2 linked regions of the Cupriavidus metallidurans CH34 genome follow. The protein of the gene in region 1 interacts with the protein of each later gene in a pairwise test. Links are inferred from orthologs where the notes say so. Each region holds a gene or a part of one and is shown on either strand. Other genes may lie near its edges. The genes, in order: ileS and RMET_RS06515.

Region 1 (9,442 bases):
CGTTCATGCCGTGGGCAACCAGCGGCGCAGCAACATGCGCAGGTTCGCCGGGTCCACCGGTTTCGGCAGGACGAAGTAGCCTGCCTCCTCGGCCGCCTGCAGCGCCGCGGACTTCAGATCGCCCGTCAGCAGCGCGCTGCGTGCCTGAGGCTGCGAGGTCTGCCAGCGCTCCAGCAAATCGAGCCCGTTCTCGTTGCCGGGCAAGCGCAGGTCACAGAAGATAATGTCCGGCTTGAGACCCTTCGCGAAGAGACGGTCGGCCTCTCCCCCGTGCGCGGCACATGCCACGCGAATGCCCCAGGCCTCCATCAAGGCGATCCACGCCTTGCGAATCTGGCTATCGTCATCGACCACCAGCACAGTGCCACGTAAACGATCGTGTCGCGCTTCTTCCGCCTGCGCATTCGCCCGCATCGCCCGAACACTGGCTACGGTCTCCTCGGGCACCGGCGCCAGCGCGAACCAGAATACCGATCCCTTGCCCGGCACCGAGCGCACGCCGTAAGTCCCGCGCATCAGACGCACGCATTCCCGGAAGATCGCGAGCCCCAGACCAAGACCCTGCGACGGATCGCGCTGCGGATTGTGAACCTGGTAGTACGGCGAGAAAATTTCCGGCAGGTGCTCGGGCGTGATGCCCGCACCGGTGTCCCAGACCTCCAGCCGCACGTGCTTGCGGCGCTGTCGTGCGGTTACCAGAATGCCGCCGCGCTTCGTATAGCGCAGCGCGTTCTGCACGAGGTTGAACAGCGCCCGCCGCAGCAGCACCGGCTCGGCCATGGCGAACAGTTCGTCAGGCACGCGTGGCGTCAGCGTCAGACCGCTTTCGCGCGCATCGGCGGCGAACTGGCTCATCACGTCATGGATCAGCGAATTAAGTTCGCATGGCTCCAGCGTTGGTAACACCTTGCGCCCTTCAAGCTTGGACAGGTCAAGCAGGGACCGGAACAGCAGGTCGATGGTCTGCGTCCCGGCGGCCACCTGCTCGACGAGCGGGTGGAGCGAACTCGATTGGTTGCGCGCACGCAACGCTTCGACCAGCATCACCAGGGCATGAACAGGCTGGCGCAGGTCGTGACTCGCGGCCGCCAGGAAGCGGGATTTCTCCTCACTGGCATGAAGTGCCCGTTCCTTCTCTTCCTGAAACTGCTTGGCGAGCCGGCGGCTTTCGGATTCGAGCTGGATGGCCCGCACCAGCGTGTGCTGCAGATTCAGCGAGTGCCGTGCCAGCATCAGCGCGTAGATAGCCAGCAGCAATTGCACATAGGTGCCGTGGCCCGGAAAGGCAAAGTCAGCCAGCAGCACATTCGGCACAAGGATCGGCACGCCGGCAAAGACCAGGTTCGATGGGATGGGCGACTGCGACGTGGCGCCGCCCGCGAGCACACCCAACGTCAGCAGATACAGCACGCTCGAGAACACCACGGACGACGAATACAGATGCAGCAGCGCCGAACTGCCCCAGGTCAGTCCCGTCAGGAACGCAATGGCGCGCATATTGTTCCACCACTTGCGCGTGTGCGCCGAGCGGCTCAACCTACCCATATCGCGCTGGAACCCGAGGTAGAACCACATCCCGCCGATGGTCAGCAGCAGCATGATGGCGCACCAGATCACCAGCGCCACGTGGTTGGCTTCGTTCCAGAACGTGTACGCGGTCAGTCCCGGCAGCAGGGCCGAGGATGCAATGCCCGTGGGGGAGACACGATGAACGGTGACGAGCAGCTTGGCTCGCGTTTCGGTGTCCAGTTGCGGCCCGGGCGGGGGCAGGATCTTGTTGAGCAGCGCGTTCAAGTGTGGCGTGGCACGTAAGGCGACGTTCTTCGTCGCTGCAACTGGCATCAGACAAGTCTGCCGACGTTGCAGAAATCGCGCAATTTTGTTGCAAGTGGGGCATATCATGCCGATTTTTGCGGCGCCGCGCCATTGCGAGGCGCCCCAATAACCCACAAATTTGTCAAAAGCACCACGTTTGTGGGGGGCGTGTGTCGAAAGCGCGCGCCAGACCAGCGTCAAATTGGTCGGCCGGCAGGCTTTTCGGGCGGCAAACCGGTGGTTCGCCTTATAATGCCCCCTTTCGTGCGACACGCACCCTCGTGTCCGGTAGCTCTACGTTAAGAGCATCGACCTTTGTTGAGACAAGGGGAAGGCTTCGGCCAGAACCGTCCAATCTCAACCATTTCTTGCTTTGACAAACCCGGCCGCAAGGCCGGAGCGAGTCCATGTGTTGCGAGGAGGCCAAAGTATCGGCCGACTCAAAGCTTGCTTTCTGCTGGATGGATTTCCAGCCATTGCCCAAAGGCGGGGACGCTTGCCTTTGGGCAGGTGTCTTTGCAGTACGCACTCTCTACGGAGGTGTGGGCGAATATGCGGCGGTAATTTGCTGCGTCTTCGCTACATAGCATTCAAACCGGCCCAGTAGGGTCGGCGCTACGTCTTTGGGATGGAGGCGGGCGCGTCAGCGTCTGTCTTCATCGAGCGCCTGCCAGTATGGAGGCACTGAAGTAATGAAGTGAGGTTTCCGGAGCGTTTAGCTCTGCGCGTTATGGTTCGGTCGAATACACCCGCGAGGGTGCCTCGATAGAGAACCTGCTATGCGACTAGCAGTAGCCTAGGGAGACATGCGTCACGGGTAACTGTGGGGTGTGAAGCTCTCCTGACAACGAAGCCCCCGCAAGGGTGCGTAACTGCCGAGAGGTAGAGACGCAGAGACTCCTAGCAGCAATGGGGTCGAGGAGCCAGGCTGGCTGGTATGGGCAACATATGTGAACTGCTGATAAACACCGTAAGCATTGCAGTGCCAAAGCTGCTGATAGGCACTAACCAAAAGGTATGTGGTCGGTTGTTCCGCTGAAAGTTCGGAACACGTCGCCATTCGGACCACCGGTGAAGAGGCAGGCCCTAACCCAGTCGTGTAATGCGCAGGGAACGTGGTAAGCCCGTATGGCTGCCGGAGCGCGGTATGGCTCCGGCAAGCGAACCGCAAGGAACGCTGTTGGCTGTGCGGGTATGGGAGGTTGGAAAAAGCGAATGCCGGGCTGTAATGGTCCGGATAGGGGTTGAGACATTACCTCACGCGAAAGCGGGCAGACTTCCAACTGGTCTTTCGTCGCAAGACGGCTGACTGAACTCGCTTGTTTAATTTTCTTCCCTTGGGGGGTGATATGCCCCTCAAGGGGCATGTTGTCTCCGTTGTCTTGGGAAGTCCTCAAGATTGGAGAGCAGCATGGAAGCATTGATCCGTGAGGATGAATCTGCGCCCTCCGGCATCCCGCAGCGATGGGGCGACATCAATTGGCGCCGCGTCGAACGGAATGTTCGGGCAATGCAGATTCGAATTGCGAAGGCAACACAGGAAGGGGATTGGCGCAGGGTGAAAACCTTGCAACGGTCCCTGACCCGCTCGTTTTCTGCCAAGGCATCGGCGGTAAGGCGAGTGGCGATGAACCAAGGAGCGCGGACGGCTGGTGTCGACCGCGTTGCGTGGGACTCGCCTGAAGCTCGATGGGAATCCATTGGGAGGTTGAAGCGCCGGGGGTATCGTCCGCTGCCGTTAAGGCGGGTGTACATCCCCAAGGCGAATGGGAAGGAACGCCCCTTGGGCATTCCAACTCTGCACGACCGAGCCATGCAGGCGCTATACCTGCTGGCGCTGGAGCCGGTGTCCGAGGGGACGAGCGATCCGAACTCTTACGGGTTTCGGATTAATCGTTCGACTGCGGATGCCATGTCCCAGCTGTTTGTCTCCTTGTCCAAAAAGGCTTCGGCCCAATGGGTGCTGGAGGCAGACATTAAAGGATGCTTCGACCATATCAGCCACGACTGGCTGGAGCGCAATGTCCCCATGGACAAAGCGATCCTTCGGAAGTGGTTGAAGGCTGGCGTGGTATTTCAAAGCCAGTTTCAGGCGACCGATGCTGGAACACCACAGGGGGGCATCATTTCCCCAACCTTGGCCAACGTGGCACTGAATGGACTGGAACGTGACCTGATGAAGTTCTTACGAACGAAACTCGGGACTGTCCAGGCCAACAGGCTAAAGGTGAATGTCGTGCGGTACGCGGACGACTTCGTGATCACCGGCAATACGCCGGAAGTTTTGGAGCACGAAGTGAAGCCGTGGGTAGAACAGTTCCTAGCAGTACGGGGACTCACTCTTTCCCCGGAGAAAACGCGAATCGTGAACATCGCCGATGGCTTTGACTTCCTTGGGTGGAATTTCCGGAAGTATTCGGGAACGCTGCTCATCAAGCCGAGCAAGAAGAACGCACTAGCGTTCTATCGCAGGGTCAAGGAGGTTATCAGGACACACCATGGGAAAAAGCCGGAGGATCTGATCCGAACGCTGAACCCGATGCTGAGGGGTTGGGCACAGTATCACGGCCCAGTGGTTGCAAAGGCGGCGTTCACCCGAATGGAGCACCTGATCTTCAGGTGTCTATGGAGGTGGGCAAAACGGCGACACCGAGGGAAGAATACCGAGTGGGTGCGGAAGAAGTACTTTGCCTCAATCGGAATGCGGAACTGGGTGTTTGGAACCAACGTTTTGGGTAAGGCTGGCGAACGCTACTGGATGGAGTTGTATTCGATACCGAGTACGCCTATTCGGAGGCACAAGAAGGTTCGAGGGGACTACAACCCCTTCGACCCAGCGCAGGAAATGTATGGCGAAACGCTGCGGCAGGAACGCATGGCAGAAAGCATGTCGTACCGAAAGCAGTGGGCAAAGCTGTTCATGTCCCAGCGGGGCTTATGCGCGGTATGCCAAGGCAAGATAACCAAAGAGACAAGATGGCATGACCATCACATCGAACCACGGGTTTCCGGTGGCTCGGACGCTCTAGGGAATCGAGTTCTGGTGCACCCCGACTGTCATGTCCAAGTTCACTCCTATGGTCAAGTTGCAGTGAAGCCGGTGTTTGATTAACTCATTCATTTTGTAGAGGCTTGAGCCGTATGCGGGGAAACTCGCACGTACGGTTCTTAGGGGGGAGCATTGCCAGTGATGGTATGCTCCTACCCTCCCCAAAAACGCTCGTCCGCCGTCCTCGTGAAAGTCTTCCGCGGTCTGCCCAATGCCGAAAGCCGGGCGCCTTGCGCGCTTACCATCGGCAATTTCGACGGTGTGCATCGCGGCCACCAGTCGTTGCTCGCGCGCGCCCGCGCGGCCGCCGATGCACGCGGCCTGCCGCTGTGCGTGATGACATTCGAGCCGCATCCGCGCGAATTCTTCGCCCCCGAGCACGCTCCCACCCGTATCGCCCTGCTGCGCGACAAGCTCGACGCGCTGCGCCGCAACGGCGTGGATCGCGTGGTGGTGGAGCATTTCAACGCGCATTTCGCCGCCCAGTCGCCTCAGGCTTTCGTCGAGAACGTGCTCTGGCACGGCCTCCACGCCCGATGGGTGCTGGTTGGCGACGACTTCCGCTTCGGCGCCAAGCGCGCCGGCGACTTCTCCTATCTGCAGGAGGCCGGCCGGCAGTTCGGTTTCGACGTCGAGCAGATGGGATCGGTCTCCGAAGGCGGCATCCGCATCTCCAGCTCAGCCGTGCGCCAGGCACTGGCCGGTGGCGACCTGGAACATGCGCGCCGGCTGCTCGGCCACGGCTACGCGATCAGCGGCCACGTAATCCATGGACGCAAGCTCGGCCGTGACCTTGGGTTTCCGACGCTGAACCTGCGGATCTCGCACAAGCGCCCGGCCGTGAACGGCATCTTCGTGGTGCAGGTGCATGGCATTGCCGACCACCCGGTGCCGGGCGTGGCCAGCATCGGCGTGCGGCCGACCGTCGAGGACGCCGGCCGCGTGCTGCTGGAAGTGCACCTCTTCGACTTCAACGAAAACCTGTACGGCAAGCTGATACGGGTGGAATTCATGAAGAAGCTGCGTGACGAGAAGCGCTACGACTCGCTCGAAGCGCTGACCGCGGCCATCGCCAAGGATGCCGCCGACGCACGCGCATTCTTTGGCCAGACCGCGCCGGATGCCGGCCGGCGCGACTTCGCCACCTCCGCCACCGACCGAATTAGCTAGCGGCCGGCAGCGCGCTCGATCCACGAGCCGCGGCCGGGACCCGCCCTGCCTCACCCCGAATGACACGCGCGGTGGTCATGCACGCGCCGCGCCCTACCGAATTGCCTTGAGAATCAACCATGTCCGACGACAAACGCGCCAAGCCTGAAAAAAGCAAGTATCCGGTCAATCTGCTGGATACCCCGTTCCCGATGCGCGGCGATCTGCCCAAGCGCGAGCCGCAATGGGTCAAGCAATGGCAGGACAAGCAGCTCTACAAGAAGATCCGCGCCGCCCGCCATGGCGCCAAGAAATTCGTGCTGCATGACGGCCCGCCGTACGCCAATGGCGATATCCACATCGGCCACGCAGTCAACAAGGTCCTGAAGGACATGATCATCAAGGCGCGTGGCCTGACCGGGTTGGACGCCGTCTACGTGCCGGGCTGGGACTGCCACGGCATGCCGATCGAGATCCAGATCGAAAAGCAGTTCGGCAAGGGTCTCCCGGTGCAGGAAGTCCAGTCGAAGGCGCGCGCCTACGCCACCGAGCAGATCGCCCGCCAGCGCAAGGACTTCGAGCGTCTGGGCGTGCTCGGCGACTGGGAGAACCCGTACCTGACCATGAACTTCAGCAACGAGGCCGACGAGCTTCGCGCGCTGGGCAAGATCATGGAGCGCGGCTACGTGTTCCGCGGCCTGAAGCCGGTCAACTGGTGCTTTGACTGCGGCTCGGCGCTGGCCGAGGCGGAGGTCGAGTACAAGGACAAGGTCGACCTGTCGATCGACGTCGGCTTCCCGTTCGCCGAGACCGACAAGATCGCCCACGCATTCCATGTGCCGCTGGCCCAGCTAGAAGGCAAGCCGGGCTGGATCGTGATCTGGACCACCACCCCGTGGACCATCCCGTCGAACCAGGCGCTGAACATGCACCCGGAGGTGGAATACGCGCTGGTCGACACGCCGCGTGGCTTCCTGATCCTGGCCAAGGATCGCGTCGAAGAACAACTCAAGACCTACGCGCTGGAAGGCACGATCGTCGCCACGGCGCGCGGTGACGCGCTGACCGAAGTGCGCTTCCACCACCCGCTGGCGAAAATGGACGCCGGCTACGTCCGTACCTCGCCGGTCTACCTGGGCGACTACGTGACCACCGACACCGGTACCGGCATCGTCCACTCGGCGCCGGCCTACGGCGTGGAAGACTTCCAGTCGTGCAAGGCGCACGGCATGCCGGATTCGGACATCATCAGCCCCGTGATGGGCGATGGTGTCTACGCCAGCACGCTGCCGCTGTTCGGCGGCCTGTCGATCTGGGATGCCAATCCGAAGATCGTCGAGGTGCTGCGCGAGTCGGGCAACCTGTTCAACTCGCACAAGTACGAGCACAGCTACATGCACTGCTGGCGTCACAAGACGCCGATCATCTACCGCGCCACGTCGCAGTGGTTCGCGGGCATGGACGTGGACCCGGTGGACAACGGCCCGACGCTGCGCGAAACCGCGCTGGCTGGCATCGAGGCTACCGAGTTCTACCCGGCCTGGGGCAAGCAGCGCCTGCACAACATGATCGCCAACCGCCCGGACTGGACGCTCTCGCGCCAGCGCCAGTGGGGCGTGCCGATGGCCTTCTTCGTCCACAAGGAAACGGGCGCCCTGCATCCGCGCACGCCCGAGCTGCTCGAGGAAGTGGCGAAGCTTGTGGAGAAGCACGGCATCGAGGCCTGGCAGACGCTCGACCCGAAGGACCTGCTCGGCGACGAAGCCGCGCAGTACGAGAAGAACCGCGACACGCTCGACGTGTGGTTCGACTCGGGCACCACGCACTGGACGGTGATCCGCGGCTCGCACCGTGACGAGCTGTACGATCCGGCCGCCGACCTGCCGGATGGCCGCCTTGCCGACCTCTACCTGGAAGGCTCGGACCAGCATCGCGGCTGGTTCCACTCGTCGCTGCTGACCGCGTCGATGCTCTATGGCAAGCCGCCCTACAAGGCACTGCTGACGCACGGCTTCACGGTCGACGGCGAAGGCCGGAAGATGTCGAAGTCGGTCGGCAATACAGTGTCGCCGCAGGACATCTCGAACAAGATGGGCGCCGAGATCATCCGCCTGTGGGTGGCATCGACCGACTATTCGGGCGAGCTGTCGATCTCCGACGAAATCCTGAAGCGCGTGGTGGAAGGCTATCGCCGCATCCGCAACACGCTGCGCTTCCTGCTGGCCAACCTGACCGACTACGACCACGCCAAGCACGCGCTGCCGGCGTCGGAATGGCTGGAGATCGACCGCTACGCCGTGGCGCTGACCGATCGCCTGCAGAAGGAGGTGCTGTCGCACTACCAGGCCTACGAGTTCCACCCGGTCGTCGCCAAACTGCAGACGTTCTGCTCCGAGGACCTCGGCGGCTTCTACCTGGACGTATTGAAGGACCGCCTGTACACCACGGCCGCTGACTCGAAGGCTCGCCGTGGCGCGCAGAACGCGCTGTATCACATCACCCAGGCGATGCTGCACTGGATGGCGCCGTTCCTGACGTTCACGGCCGAGGAAGCGTGGCAGATCTTTGCCCACGGCACCGAGCACAAGGACACGATCTTCACGAGCACGTACTATGCGATCCCGTCGGTGGACGACGGCGACACGCTGCTGCAGAAGTGGCACGAGATCCGTACCGTGCGCGCCGAAGTCACGCGCCAGCTCGAAGCCGTGCGCGTGGAAGGCGACATCGGTTCGTCGCTGCAGGCGGAAGTCACGATCGCCGCGGGCGGTCCGGTGCTGGCCGCGCTGCAGAGCCTGGAAGACGACCTGCGCTTCGTGTTGCTGACGTCGGCCGCCAAGGTCACGCCGGCGCCAGAAGGCGGCGACCTGCTGGTGACGGTCACGCCGTCGCAGCACGCCAAGTGCGAGCGTTGCTGGCACTACCGCGCCGACGTGGGCCACAACCCCGAGCATCCGACGATCTGCGGCCGCTGCGACAGCAACCTGTTCGGCGCCGGTGAACACAGGAGCCACGCCTGATGGCATCGTCCACTCGTTCGACGCGTTCGACGCCGGCCCGCGGCAAGAGCAAGGGCGCCAGCGGCAACGTCACGCCGTGGCTGTGGATGGCCTTTGCCCTGCTGGTGGTGATGATCGACCAGTTCTTCAAGGTGGTGATCACGCGCTCGTTCCAGTACGGCGAGTCGCGCCCGATCACCAGCTTCTTCAATCTGGTGCTGGTCTATAACAAGGGTGCCGCGTTCAGCTTCCTGGCAGATGCGGGCGGCTGGCAGCGCTGGTTCTTCACGCTGCTGGGCGTGGTGGTCGGCGCGTTCATCATCTGGCTGCTCTATCGCCATACCGGACAGAAGCTGTTTTGCCTGGCGGTATCACTGATTCTCGGTGGCGCCGTGGGCAATGTGGTCGACCGGATCATCCACGGCCACGT
Region 2 (9,001 bases), 1.7 Mb from region 1 along the record:
GCGCGCTGTAGGGCACCTCGCCCAGGCCACGCCACTCGAAGCTGGGCCGCAACTCGAACACCTCGGACACCAGGGCCTGGGCGCGCAGGTTGCCCTCGGGCGTGACGGCGCGGGTGAACTCGTTCTCGACATGGGCGGCGCCGCGGTTGACCTGGCGCACCAGCATCAGGATGGCCTGCATCACGTCCAGCGGCTCGAAGCCCGCAATCACCACCGGCTTGCGGTACTCCTCGGCGAAGTGTTCGTAGGGCTGGCTGCCGATCACGATGCTCACGTGGGCGGGGCCGACGAAGCCGTCGATGGGCACCGTGCCGAACTGGCGCACCTCGGGCGATTCGAGGATGTGGGTGATGGCCGAGGGCGTGAGCACGTGGCAGCACAGCACGCTGAAGTTGCTCAGGCCCTCGCGCTGCGCATCGCGGATGGCCAGTGCCGTGGGTGGCGTGGTGGTCTCGAAGCCGATGGCGAAGAACACGACCTCGCGCTGCGGGTTCGCACGCGCGATGGCCAGCGCGTCGGCGGCCGAATAGACCATGCGGATGTCGCCGCCGCGCGCCTTGGCCTTCATCAATGAAAGGCTGTCGCTGGCCGGCACGCGCATGGTGTCGCCGTAGGTGCAGACGATGGCGTCGCGCTCCAGCGCCAGGCGGATCGCCAGATCGATGCGGCCGATGGGCAGCACGCAGACCGGGCAGCCCGGGCCGTGGACCATGCGCACGTTGGACGGCAGCAGCTCGAGCACGCCGTAGCGGCTGATGGCGTGGGTGTGGCCGCCGCAGAACTCCATGAAGCTGTAGGCGCGGTCGCTGCGTGCCTCGGCATGGATGCGTTCGCCGATCTGTTTGGCCAGTTCGCCATCGCGGAACTCGTCGATGAATTTCATGGCTGCACCTACGCGCCGGTCATGGCCTGCATCTCGGCAAACAGCGCGAGGGTCTTCTCGGCCTCCTCGGGGTCGATCATGCCGATGGCGTGGCCCACGTGCACGATGACGTAATCGCCGACTTCGGCCTCGGGCACCAGGGCAATGGACACGGGCTTGCGGATGCCGCCGAGGTCGACCACCGCCTGGTCGTGGTCGCGCTTCTCGACGAGGCGCGCGGGAATGGCTAGGCACATGGAACGGTCTCCTCAACGTGGGGTTCTTGTCTTGGGGTCTGGAGCTGCTGCGCCGCCACCCAGGCCTGACCGATGGCCAGCCCGGCGTCGCCGCAGCCCCTGTCTCCGGTCTGAAACACTTGCAGACCGGCGGCCTGCAGACGCTGCACCGTACGCTCGCGCAGGATGCGGTTGAAGAAGCAGCCACCGCCCAGCGCGGCGGTGCGGGCGCCGCGCCCGCGCGCGGCAGTGATCAGTGCCTCGGCCAGCGCGTCGGCCAAGGCCAGGTGGAAGCCCGCGGCGCCGGTGTCGGCATCGGGGGCGTCGAACAGTTGCGCCAGCACGGCGCGCAGGTCGATGCGGCCGTCGTCGTGGCGCACCGCACCGGCCAGCGGCGGCAGATCGGGCAGCGCCGAGATGGCGCGGGTCGCGGCCTGCTCCAGCGCGATGGCCGCCTGGGCTTCGTCCTGCTGGTGGTGACACAGGCCCAGCGCGCCCGCCGCGGCGTCGAACCAGCGGCCGGCGCTGCTGGTCAGCGGGCAGTTCAGGCGCTTGTCCAGCATCTGGCGCACGCCCGCCGCCACGGCCTCGCCCACCACCGGTGCGAAGCGCGGCACGATCTCGTCTGCCCGGTCCAGCGCGTGCAGCGCGCTCGCGGCCATGCGCCAGGGTTCGCGCGCCGCGCGGTCGCCGCCAGGCAGGGCCAGCGGCTGCAGGTGGCCCAGGCGCTGCCACTGCGCACCCTCCAGCCACAGCAGTTCGCCGCCCCAGGGCGTGCCGTCCGTGCCCAGGCCCACACCATCCAGCGCGAGCCCGACCACAGGACCATCGATGGCGTGTTCGGCGATCACCGCCGCGAGGTGCGCGTGGTGGTGTTGCACGCCGATGGCCGGCACGCCCAGCGCATCGGCGGTGGCGATGGCCAGCTGGGTGCTGAAGAAGTCGGGGTGCAGGTCGTGTGCGATGGCCTGCACCGGCGCACCGGCGGCTTCCGCCTGCCGCGCCAGCGCCTGCACCGAGCGCTCCAGCGCGTCGCAGGCCGCCGGGTCGCTGAGGTCGCCATGCACCGGCGACCAGTGCGCGCGGCCGTCCAGCACGAGGCAGGCCGCGTTTTTCAGCCAGGCGCCGACGGCGAGCACGGTTGCGCTCATGGGGTCGTGTCTCTCAGATCGGGGTCTTGGCGGACAGGACTGCTTTCGCGCGGGCCAGCTCGGCTTCGAGCTGCTTCACGCGCTCACGCAGTGCTGCTTCCTCGGACACCGTTTCGTCGTGATGATGGTGATGGGTACTCATCGCGTGGTCCAGCCAGTGCAACCACGCGTCCATGCCCTCGCCGGTGGTGGCCGAGAGCTGAATCACCTCGATGGCCGGGTTCACGCGCCGCGCCAGGGCAATGCAGCGCGCCACGTCGAACTTCACGTGCGGCAGCAGGTCGGTCTTGTTCAGGATCATGAGCTGCGAGGCCGCGAACATGTCGGGGTACTTCAGCGGCTTGTCCTCGCCCTCGGTCACCGAGAGGATGGCCACCTTGGCGGCTTCGCCCAGGTCCCACATGGCGGGGCAGACCAGATTGCCCACGTTCTCGATGAACAGCAGACTGTGGGCATCGCCGTGGTGGTGATGATCGTGCTCATGACCATGACCATGACCATGGTGATGGCCGTGGCGGTCATGCACATGGTCGTGAGAATGCCCGTCTGCATGCTCATGCGTGTGCAGCTTCGCAAACGCCTCGGCCACCATGGGCGCGTCCAGGTGACAGCCTTTGCCTGTGTTGACCTGGATGGCGGGTGCGCCGGTCGCGCGGATGCGATCGGCGTCGAAGCTGGTCTGCTGGTCGCCCTCGATCACGGCCACGTGCAGGCCCGGTTGCCTTGCTTTGAGCGCCTCGATGGTCGCGCACAGCAGCGTGGTTTTGCCCGAGCCGGGGCTGGAGACGACGTTCAGCGCGGTCACGCCATGCAATTCGAAGTGGGCACGGTTCTGCTGTGCCACACGGTTGTTGGCGCCCAGGATGTCGGTCTCCAGTTTGATGGCGCGTTCCTGGCTCATGCCCGGCACCGACACGCGGGCCACACCGGCGCCGAAGTGAAGGTCGCCATTGGCCGGATTCACCGTGATCACGCCGGGCTCACCGCTGGCCTGTTGCACATGCCGCGCATGAGTCGGGCTGTTGTCACTGCATCCGCATACGACACACATGCTGGGTCTCCTTCAAACGGGTTTCAATCATCACTGACTTTCATGTCAATGATGCGCAATTCCATGCCGCCCGTGGGCTGCAGTTGGTAGCCACCGCAGGCAGGACAGGCGTCGCCGCGTTGCGCGATGGCTACCGTCTGGCTGCATGACAGGCACCATGCCTGACCAGGCGGCTCCTCGATTTCGATGCGTGCACCAGCCATCAGGGTACCGGGTGCGATGCTCTCCAGCGCAAAGCGCAGGGCTCGAACATCCACACCGGCCAGCTGGCCGGCTTCCAGCCGCAGTTCGAGCAGGCGTGCAAAGCCTTCCCGCCGTGCGGTATCTTCCACCAGCTGCAGCACACCGCCAGCCAGACTCGCTTCATGCATGGTTGACCTCCAGAGGCGCATCGTGCACCAAAGGCGCCGCGATCTCGAAAGGAACGCAGGGATCCAGCGCTGCCATCAGCAGGCGCACCCGGGCCGCAAGCCCGGGCATGTCTGGCGGCAGGGCGGCCAGCGCCTGTGCGGCCACGCCTTCGGGGTGGAAGTTCCATTCGGTAGGCGCCAGCACCTGGGCGGAGCGCAGCCGGTATGGCTGGCCAGGCAGTTTTTCGTCCAGCGCCACCTGGTGGATCAGAAGACCACGCGCCATTTCCACCCAGGCCAGGCCCTGCCGAGGCCCGGTGGCCAGCGCACCCCAGGCCAGCCTGCCGGCCCCGGTTTCACCCGGTGCATCGGGCAGGCACAGGCGCACCAATTCGGCCAGCCGGCTGCCCAGCAGGGCCCAGGCCGTCCAGGGCTGGGCGGGCTCAGCGTCGTGCAGACGATTCCAGGCGCCGGTGCAGGCCGTACACCCCTGCCAGCGCGGCTGCAGAGCGAAGTGATCGGATGCAGCCAGCGCCTCGGCCAGTGCCCGCAGGCCGGCCTCGCCCTCATGCGGACGCAGGGCCTGGGTGTGCGCCTGTGGCAAGGCCGTATCGCCCTGGCGAGTGGCTTGCAGCAGGGCCGGCAGCCAGCCGTTGTGGCGCCGGCTCCAGTCGTCGAGCCAGTCGGCGCCGCAGGCCTGCCAGGCCCGCAGCCAGGTGGCCGGGTTCATCTTCAGCCACTCGTCCTGCAACCACTGGCGTAACCGGGGCCAGGGCGCAACCTCCTGTGGCGCTGCGATAAGCGGACAGCGGCGCAGGCTCTCGGCTGCCTGAGCCGCCGCTGCCTGCGCAGCCGCTGGATCGGCCAGCAGGCGCGGCCAGTCCAGCGCGATTCGACGCAGGTGTTCCAGCGCAGTTTCGCGTTGCAGGATGGCGGGCACGGCGTCGGTCACGGGCAGCAGGCCGGGCGCAGCCGCGCTGATGGCCAGCTGGCTGGCGGTACGGTGCGCATGGCCGCACAGGCTGAAAAGCCCCGCCAGCAGGGCCGGCCAGGTTTCGACCGAACGACCGGGCGCGAGCTGCGCGGCCCAGGCCCGGCGCGTGCTGTGCAGGCTGTGGGGTACCGAAGCACCCGGGCGCAGCTGCAGGTGTCCGGCCAGATCGGTCACGACACGCCCTCCAGGACTGACGCGGCGCTCATGAGCGCACCCCCGCGCCGCGCGCAAGGAAAAAGGCCCGGCGCGCGGGTATGGTTTCGGCCACCGGTTTGGCGGCCGGCGGGGGCGGACGCAGCTGATCGAGCACCGCCAGTGCGGTGTCGCGCGCCTGATCCTGGCTACGGAAGTCTGCCATCGGCGAGAAGAGGGCGCATGCTTCATGGAAGCCGATGTCCGGGTCGTGGGCGCCGATGAAGTCGAAGCGTTCCTTGCCGAATGCCATCACGCGCTTGCGCCCGACCCTGCCTCCGTGGTCCTGCACCGCCAGCGGGAGCCGCACCAGGCTCATGAACCAGGGCGTGATGAGAACCCCCTCCGACACCGTCTCGTCAGCATCGGCGGGCCGGAAGCCCACCGCCTCCACGCTCAGCGCCGGGTTGAGGATGGGAATGCCCTGCATGCGTTTGGTTTCCACCTGACGGTAGAAACTGACCAAAGCCGCGACGCGCTGTTCCATCTCAGTCATTGAGCAGGAGAAACTGTTCGGCATCGCAGTCGCAGTTGGGGCAGCGCCAGTGCGGCGGCAGCTCAGCAAACGGCGTGCCGGGCGGGATCTGCCACTGAGGGTCGCCCACCGCGGGGTCGTAGACCCACCAGCAGATCTTGCACTCCAGGCGTGAACCGGGCTTGAGCACGTCCCGGTTGCCCAGGTACGAACCTTCGAAGCCCTCGAATCGGTCACCGTTCATGGCGTTCAGGCTTGCTCAAGATAGCCCAGCACGTCGGCCAGGCGTTCGTGCGAATCGCGCAGGTCTTCCGGTGCCGCCATGGCCACCTCGGGCATGTCGACCACCTCGACGGTGTTGAGGATCACGCTGTCCATGGAGTTGTAATAGACGACGCGCCAGCAGTGCGGGTGCCGGGTGTTGGTGATGCGGCAGTTGCCATAGCCGCGCGAGAGCAGCAGCACGCGGCCGGTGCCCAGCTGGTGGTCGAGGTAGGCGATGTCTTCCGGTGTCACCGGCAGCAGCGTGAGATTGACCACGTGCGGCGGTTGGCCTGGCTGCCAGCGCGCGATCTGGTCGCGGATCTCTTCGACCAGCAGCGGCGCGTTCTGTACATTGGCAGGCAAGAGACCCCGCCAGGGACGGTAGAGGCTCTCAGCGTCTTCGTCGGCCGTGATGCGCAGCTGCATGGGCACGGGGCCGACCTCGATCACATCGTCCACCAGCACGCTGCCGTTGAAACTCATGATGCGCCAGACACCGGCGAACACCGACTCCTGGATGCGCACTTCCAGCGACGAGGACTCCTCGCGCACGATGGCGCTGGCCTCGCCCTCGCCCATCACCTGGTTGACCAGCTGCCGGTCTTCCGGCGACAGCGACAGCAGACCCACCTGCCCGCCGGGCGCCCCCTCGGCGGCCTGGTCCAGCAGCGCCAGCACCTGGGCCAGGGCCTCGCGCGCAGCCGTGCGACCGGCGATTTCCTCCGGCTCAGGCAGCATGGGCGCGCGGTAGGTGTCCATGTCCTTGGGCATGGGCAGGTAGTCGAGGTGCTCGTCCTCGGTCTGGGTGCCGGGGCCGAGGGCGACGACGGGAATGGGGAAGGCTTTCATGCGGTCTCCTGTGGGGGTTCGGTCGGCGGGCTCAGTGGCAGCTGCTGCCGCCGGTCTGGCTGACGACAGGAATGCCGATGGTGGGCGGGCGCGAGGGCGGCATGGCCAGCGCGGCGGCGACGCCGGACAGGTACACGTCCCAGTCCTGCATGCCGGCGATGGCGGTCACGTACTGGCCGTCGCGAAAGAACAGCAGCGTGGGCCAGCGCTGAGAGCCGTAGCGCTTGGCCACCGCATCCTCGCTGTCGCGCGGCACCACGGCGATGCGGAAGCGGTTCGGGAACGACTTCATGAGTTCGGGCAGCACCGCCGCCACGTCCACGCCTTCGGGAAAGCGCACCGGGTCGCCGGCCAGCAGCACAACGCGGTCGCCGCCGCCGGCGCTCCAGTCGGCGACGCTGGTCTCGTCGACCCAGGTGGCACCGAACTCGCGCGCGAGGCGCTGGACCAGGGGGGCGTGGGCTTCTGTGGTTTCAATCATGGTGTCTCCTTGTGTTCAGGCGCCGGTCAGGGCGCGCATTTGTTCCGGGCTCATCTGCGACGGCAGGGCAAAGCCCGCGTCATCCTGCGCCTCCAGACCCTGCATGGCACCGAGCACCAGGTCCAGCGCCGCGTTCACCTCGGTCGCGCGGTCGGTATCGATGCGCTCGCGCGCGTCGTCGAGGAAGACCAGCAGCCAATCGCCGCTGGAGACCTCGCCGACCAGGGCGGTGTTGATGCGGCGGCGCTCGCCGCGGCCTTCGCACAAGGCGAAGCGGCCATCGGCCTCGACCACCTGCATGGGGATGCCGATGCACATGTCAGAGGTCCTTCACCAGGAGCCGGTCGTCGCCGATGCGGCAGGCTTCTTCCGCGGCGGGTCGCTGCGCTTCGTAGGCGGTCAGCGCCAGCTCGTCCAACGTCACGGCCTCGCGCGGGGCCAACGGGGTCCGGCGTTCGACGGGGCGTGCGCCCCAGCGTTCGAGTTCGGCCACGCCCAGCGCCAGTGCGTCCTCCATCGCGGCCTTGACGACCGGGCGCAGGCTGCCGCCGTAGTCTTCCAGCTCCTGCGGCTGGCAGCCGATCAGCAGCACCTGCTGCGGGTACTTGCCGGTCAGCGTGGCCAGCGACAGCACTTCCTGGAAACCGGTCTGGTGCAGGCTCATCTTCTTGGCGCCCATGAAGCGCGGCACGTCGTCGTCTCGCACCAGCTTCAAGGTGCCGGGCGCCAGGCCGTAGTCGATGGCGTCGAAGATGAGCAGGCGGTCGGCCTCCTGCACGTGCTGGATCAGGTACAGGCCCTGGGTGCCGCCGTCGATCAGCTGCACGTGGTCGGCGAACTCCCAGCGGCGCTGCAGGGCTTCGATGCAGCGCACGCCAAAGCCTTCGTCGGCCCAGAGCAGGTTGCCGATGCCCAGCACGACGATGCGGGCCGGCAGAGTGTCACCACCGGGGTGACAGGTGGATTCGGTCGGAGTGGTGCGCATGGCAGGCAAGCCTGTGTGAAATCAGCGGGGGAAAGGGGACGTGGCCGAACCCGAGGACAGGCGCTTCCAGGCGTGGAAGCTGTCCCAGGCGGCCTGCTGCGCGAGCCAGAAGCCGGCGTCGATGCCGAACTGACGCGCACAACGGATGGCGGTGTCGGGCGACATTGCGCGCTGGCCATGCACCAGCTCGTGCAGGCGGCGGCGCGAGAGGCCCAGCAGCCGGGCCGCCTCGCTCTGGTTCAACGCCAGCGGCAACAAGCAGGTGCGCGCCAGCAGCCGCCCAGGGTGCGTGGGCACGCGCAGCGGCACACCCACCGGCGGAAGAACCGGTGCGGCAGGGTGCGATGAACGTGGACCAATGCGCGTCATGATGAAGAAACAGAACGAGAGAGATGCCTTGATCAAGAGGTGCCGAGGAACCGGCTTCGCCGGGCCTCCAGCACCGCCCCCAGAGGGGGGGGTGACGCCGAAGGCGGCGCGGGGGGGAGTTACTCTTTAAACGTGCGGTGACCGGAAATCATCGTGCTCACGATGCTCTGGCGGCCCATGATGTCTTCCCGGATCGCCGCGTAGATGTGCAGCATCACGAACACCACGATGCCCCACATGCCCAGGCGGTGCCAGGTGTGCACGTCCTGGCTCTGGCCCATGAGCGGGATCACCCAGCCGAACAGGTGGTCTTGCCAGGAGCCGGCCTGCGCGCCTTCGCTGTAGAGCGCAAAGCCGGTCACGACCATGAACACCGACAGCATCAGGTACACGAAGAACATGGCGAAGCGCGCCAGCGGGTTGTGGCCCACGTACTGGTTCGGCTTGGGAATCATGAACAGGTACCAGCGCAGCATGTTGAAGGCCTGGACCCAGTAGGCCTTTTGAAACACCGGCACCCAGAACAGCTCCTTGGCGTGGTGGTTGCCCACCAGCGCCCAGTAGGCCCGCCCCAGAAGGCCCACGGCCATGATGTAGCCCGCCGCGAAGTGCGCAAAACGGATGTAGCCCATGAGGTAGTTCGCGCTGGCTTCGCCCGGCATGGTCGGCAGCGGCACGCCGATGAAGTAGCCGGTGATGCACAGGACCGTGATGGCGAGCGCGTTGATCCAGTGCCAGAGGC

What was found.
Region 2: the proteins of ileS (region 1) and RMET_RS06515 interact in binary tests that used the Escherichia coli proteins (3 or more experiments, as listed by UniProt). The link is inferred for Cupriavidus metallidurans CH34 from one-to-one orthologs.

The regions. Positions count from the first base shown.
Region 1 is NC_007973.1:3,132,455-3,141,896, forward strand. Bases 5,849-9,233 are described here. They hold ileS (isoleucine--tRNA ligase), read left to right. Parts: upstream 5,849-6,153; coding sequence 6,154-9,033; downstream 9,034-9,233. Other genes in these bases: RMET_RS14455 (bifunctional riboflavin kinase/FAD synthetase), read left to right, coding at 5,849-6,034; lspA (signal peptidase II), read left to right, coding at 9,033-9,233. In the rest of the region: RMET_RS14445 (ATP-binding response regulator), read right to left, coding at 4-1,842; ltrA (group II intron reverse transcriptase/maturase), read left to right, coding at 3,227-4,927; more of RMET_RS14455, read left to right, coding at 5,051-5,848; more of lspA, read left to right, coding at 9,234-9,442. UniProt on the Escherichia coli protein: Catalyzes the attachment of isoleucine to tRNA(Ile). As IleRS can inadvertently accommodate and process structurally similar amino acids such as valine, to avoid such errors it has two additional distinct tRNA(Ile)-dependent editing activities.
Region 2 is NC_007973.1:1,402,567-1,411,567, forward strand. Bases 6,058-9,001 are described here. They hold RMET_RS06515 (HyaD/HybD family hydrogenase maturation endopeptidase), read right to left. Parts: upstream 7,891-9,001; coding sequence 7,225-7,890; downstream 6,058-7,224. Other genes in these bases: RMET_RS06500 (hydrogenase expression/formation protein), read right to left, coding at 6,058-6,424; RMET_RS06505 (thioredoxin domain-containing protein), read right to left, coding at 6,456-6,905; RMET_RS06510 (HypC/HybG/HupF family hydrogenase formation chaperone), read right to left, coding at 6,921-7,223; RMET_RS32080 (HigA family addiction module antitoxin), read right to left, coding at 7,912-8,259; cybH (Ni/Fe-hydrogenase, b-type cytochrome subunit), read right to left, coding at 8,379-9,001. Also shown: hydrogenase formation protein HypD, read right to left, coding at 1-883; RMET_RS06465 (HypC/HybG/HupF family hydrogenase formation chaperone), read right to left, coding at 892-1,119; RMET_RS06470 (Kae1-like domain-containing protein), read right to left, coding at 1,110-2,249; hydrogenase nickel incorporation protein HypB, read right to left, coding at 2,263-3,300; RMET_RS06480 (hydrogenase maturation nickel metallochaperone HypA/HybF), read right to left, coding at 3,324-3,671; RMET_RS06485 (hydrogenase formation protein), read right to left, coding at 3,664-4,875; [NiFe]-hydrogenase assembly chaperone HybE, read right to left, coding at 4,847-5,323; RMET_RS06495 (rubredoxin), read right to left, coding at 5,325-5,555; more of RMET_RS06500, read right to left, coding at 5,561-6,057.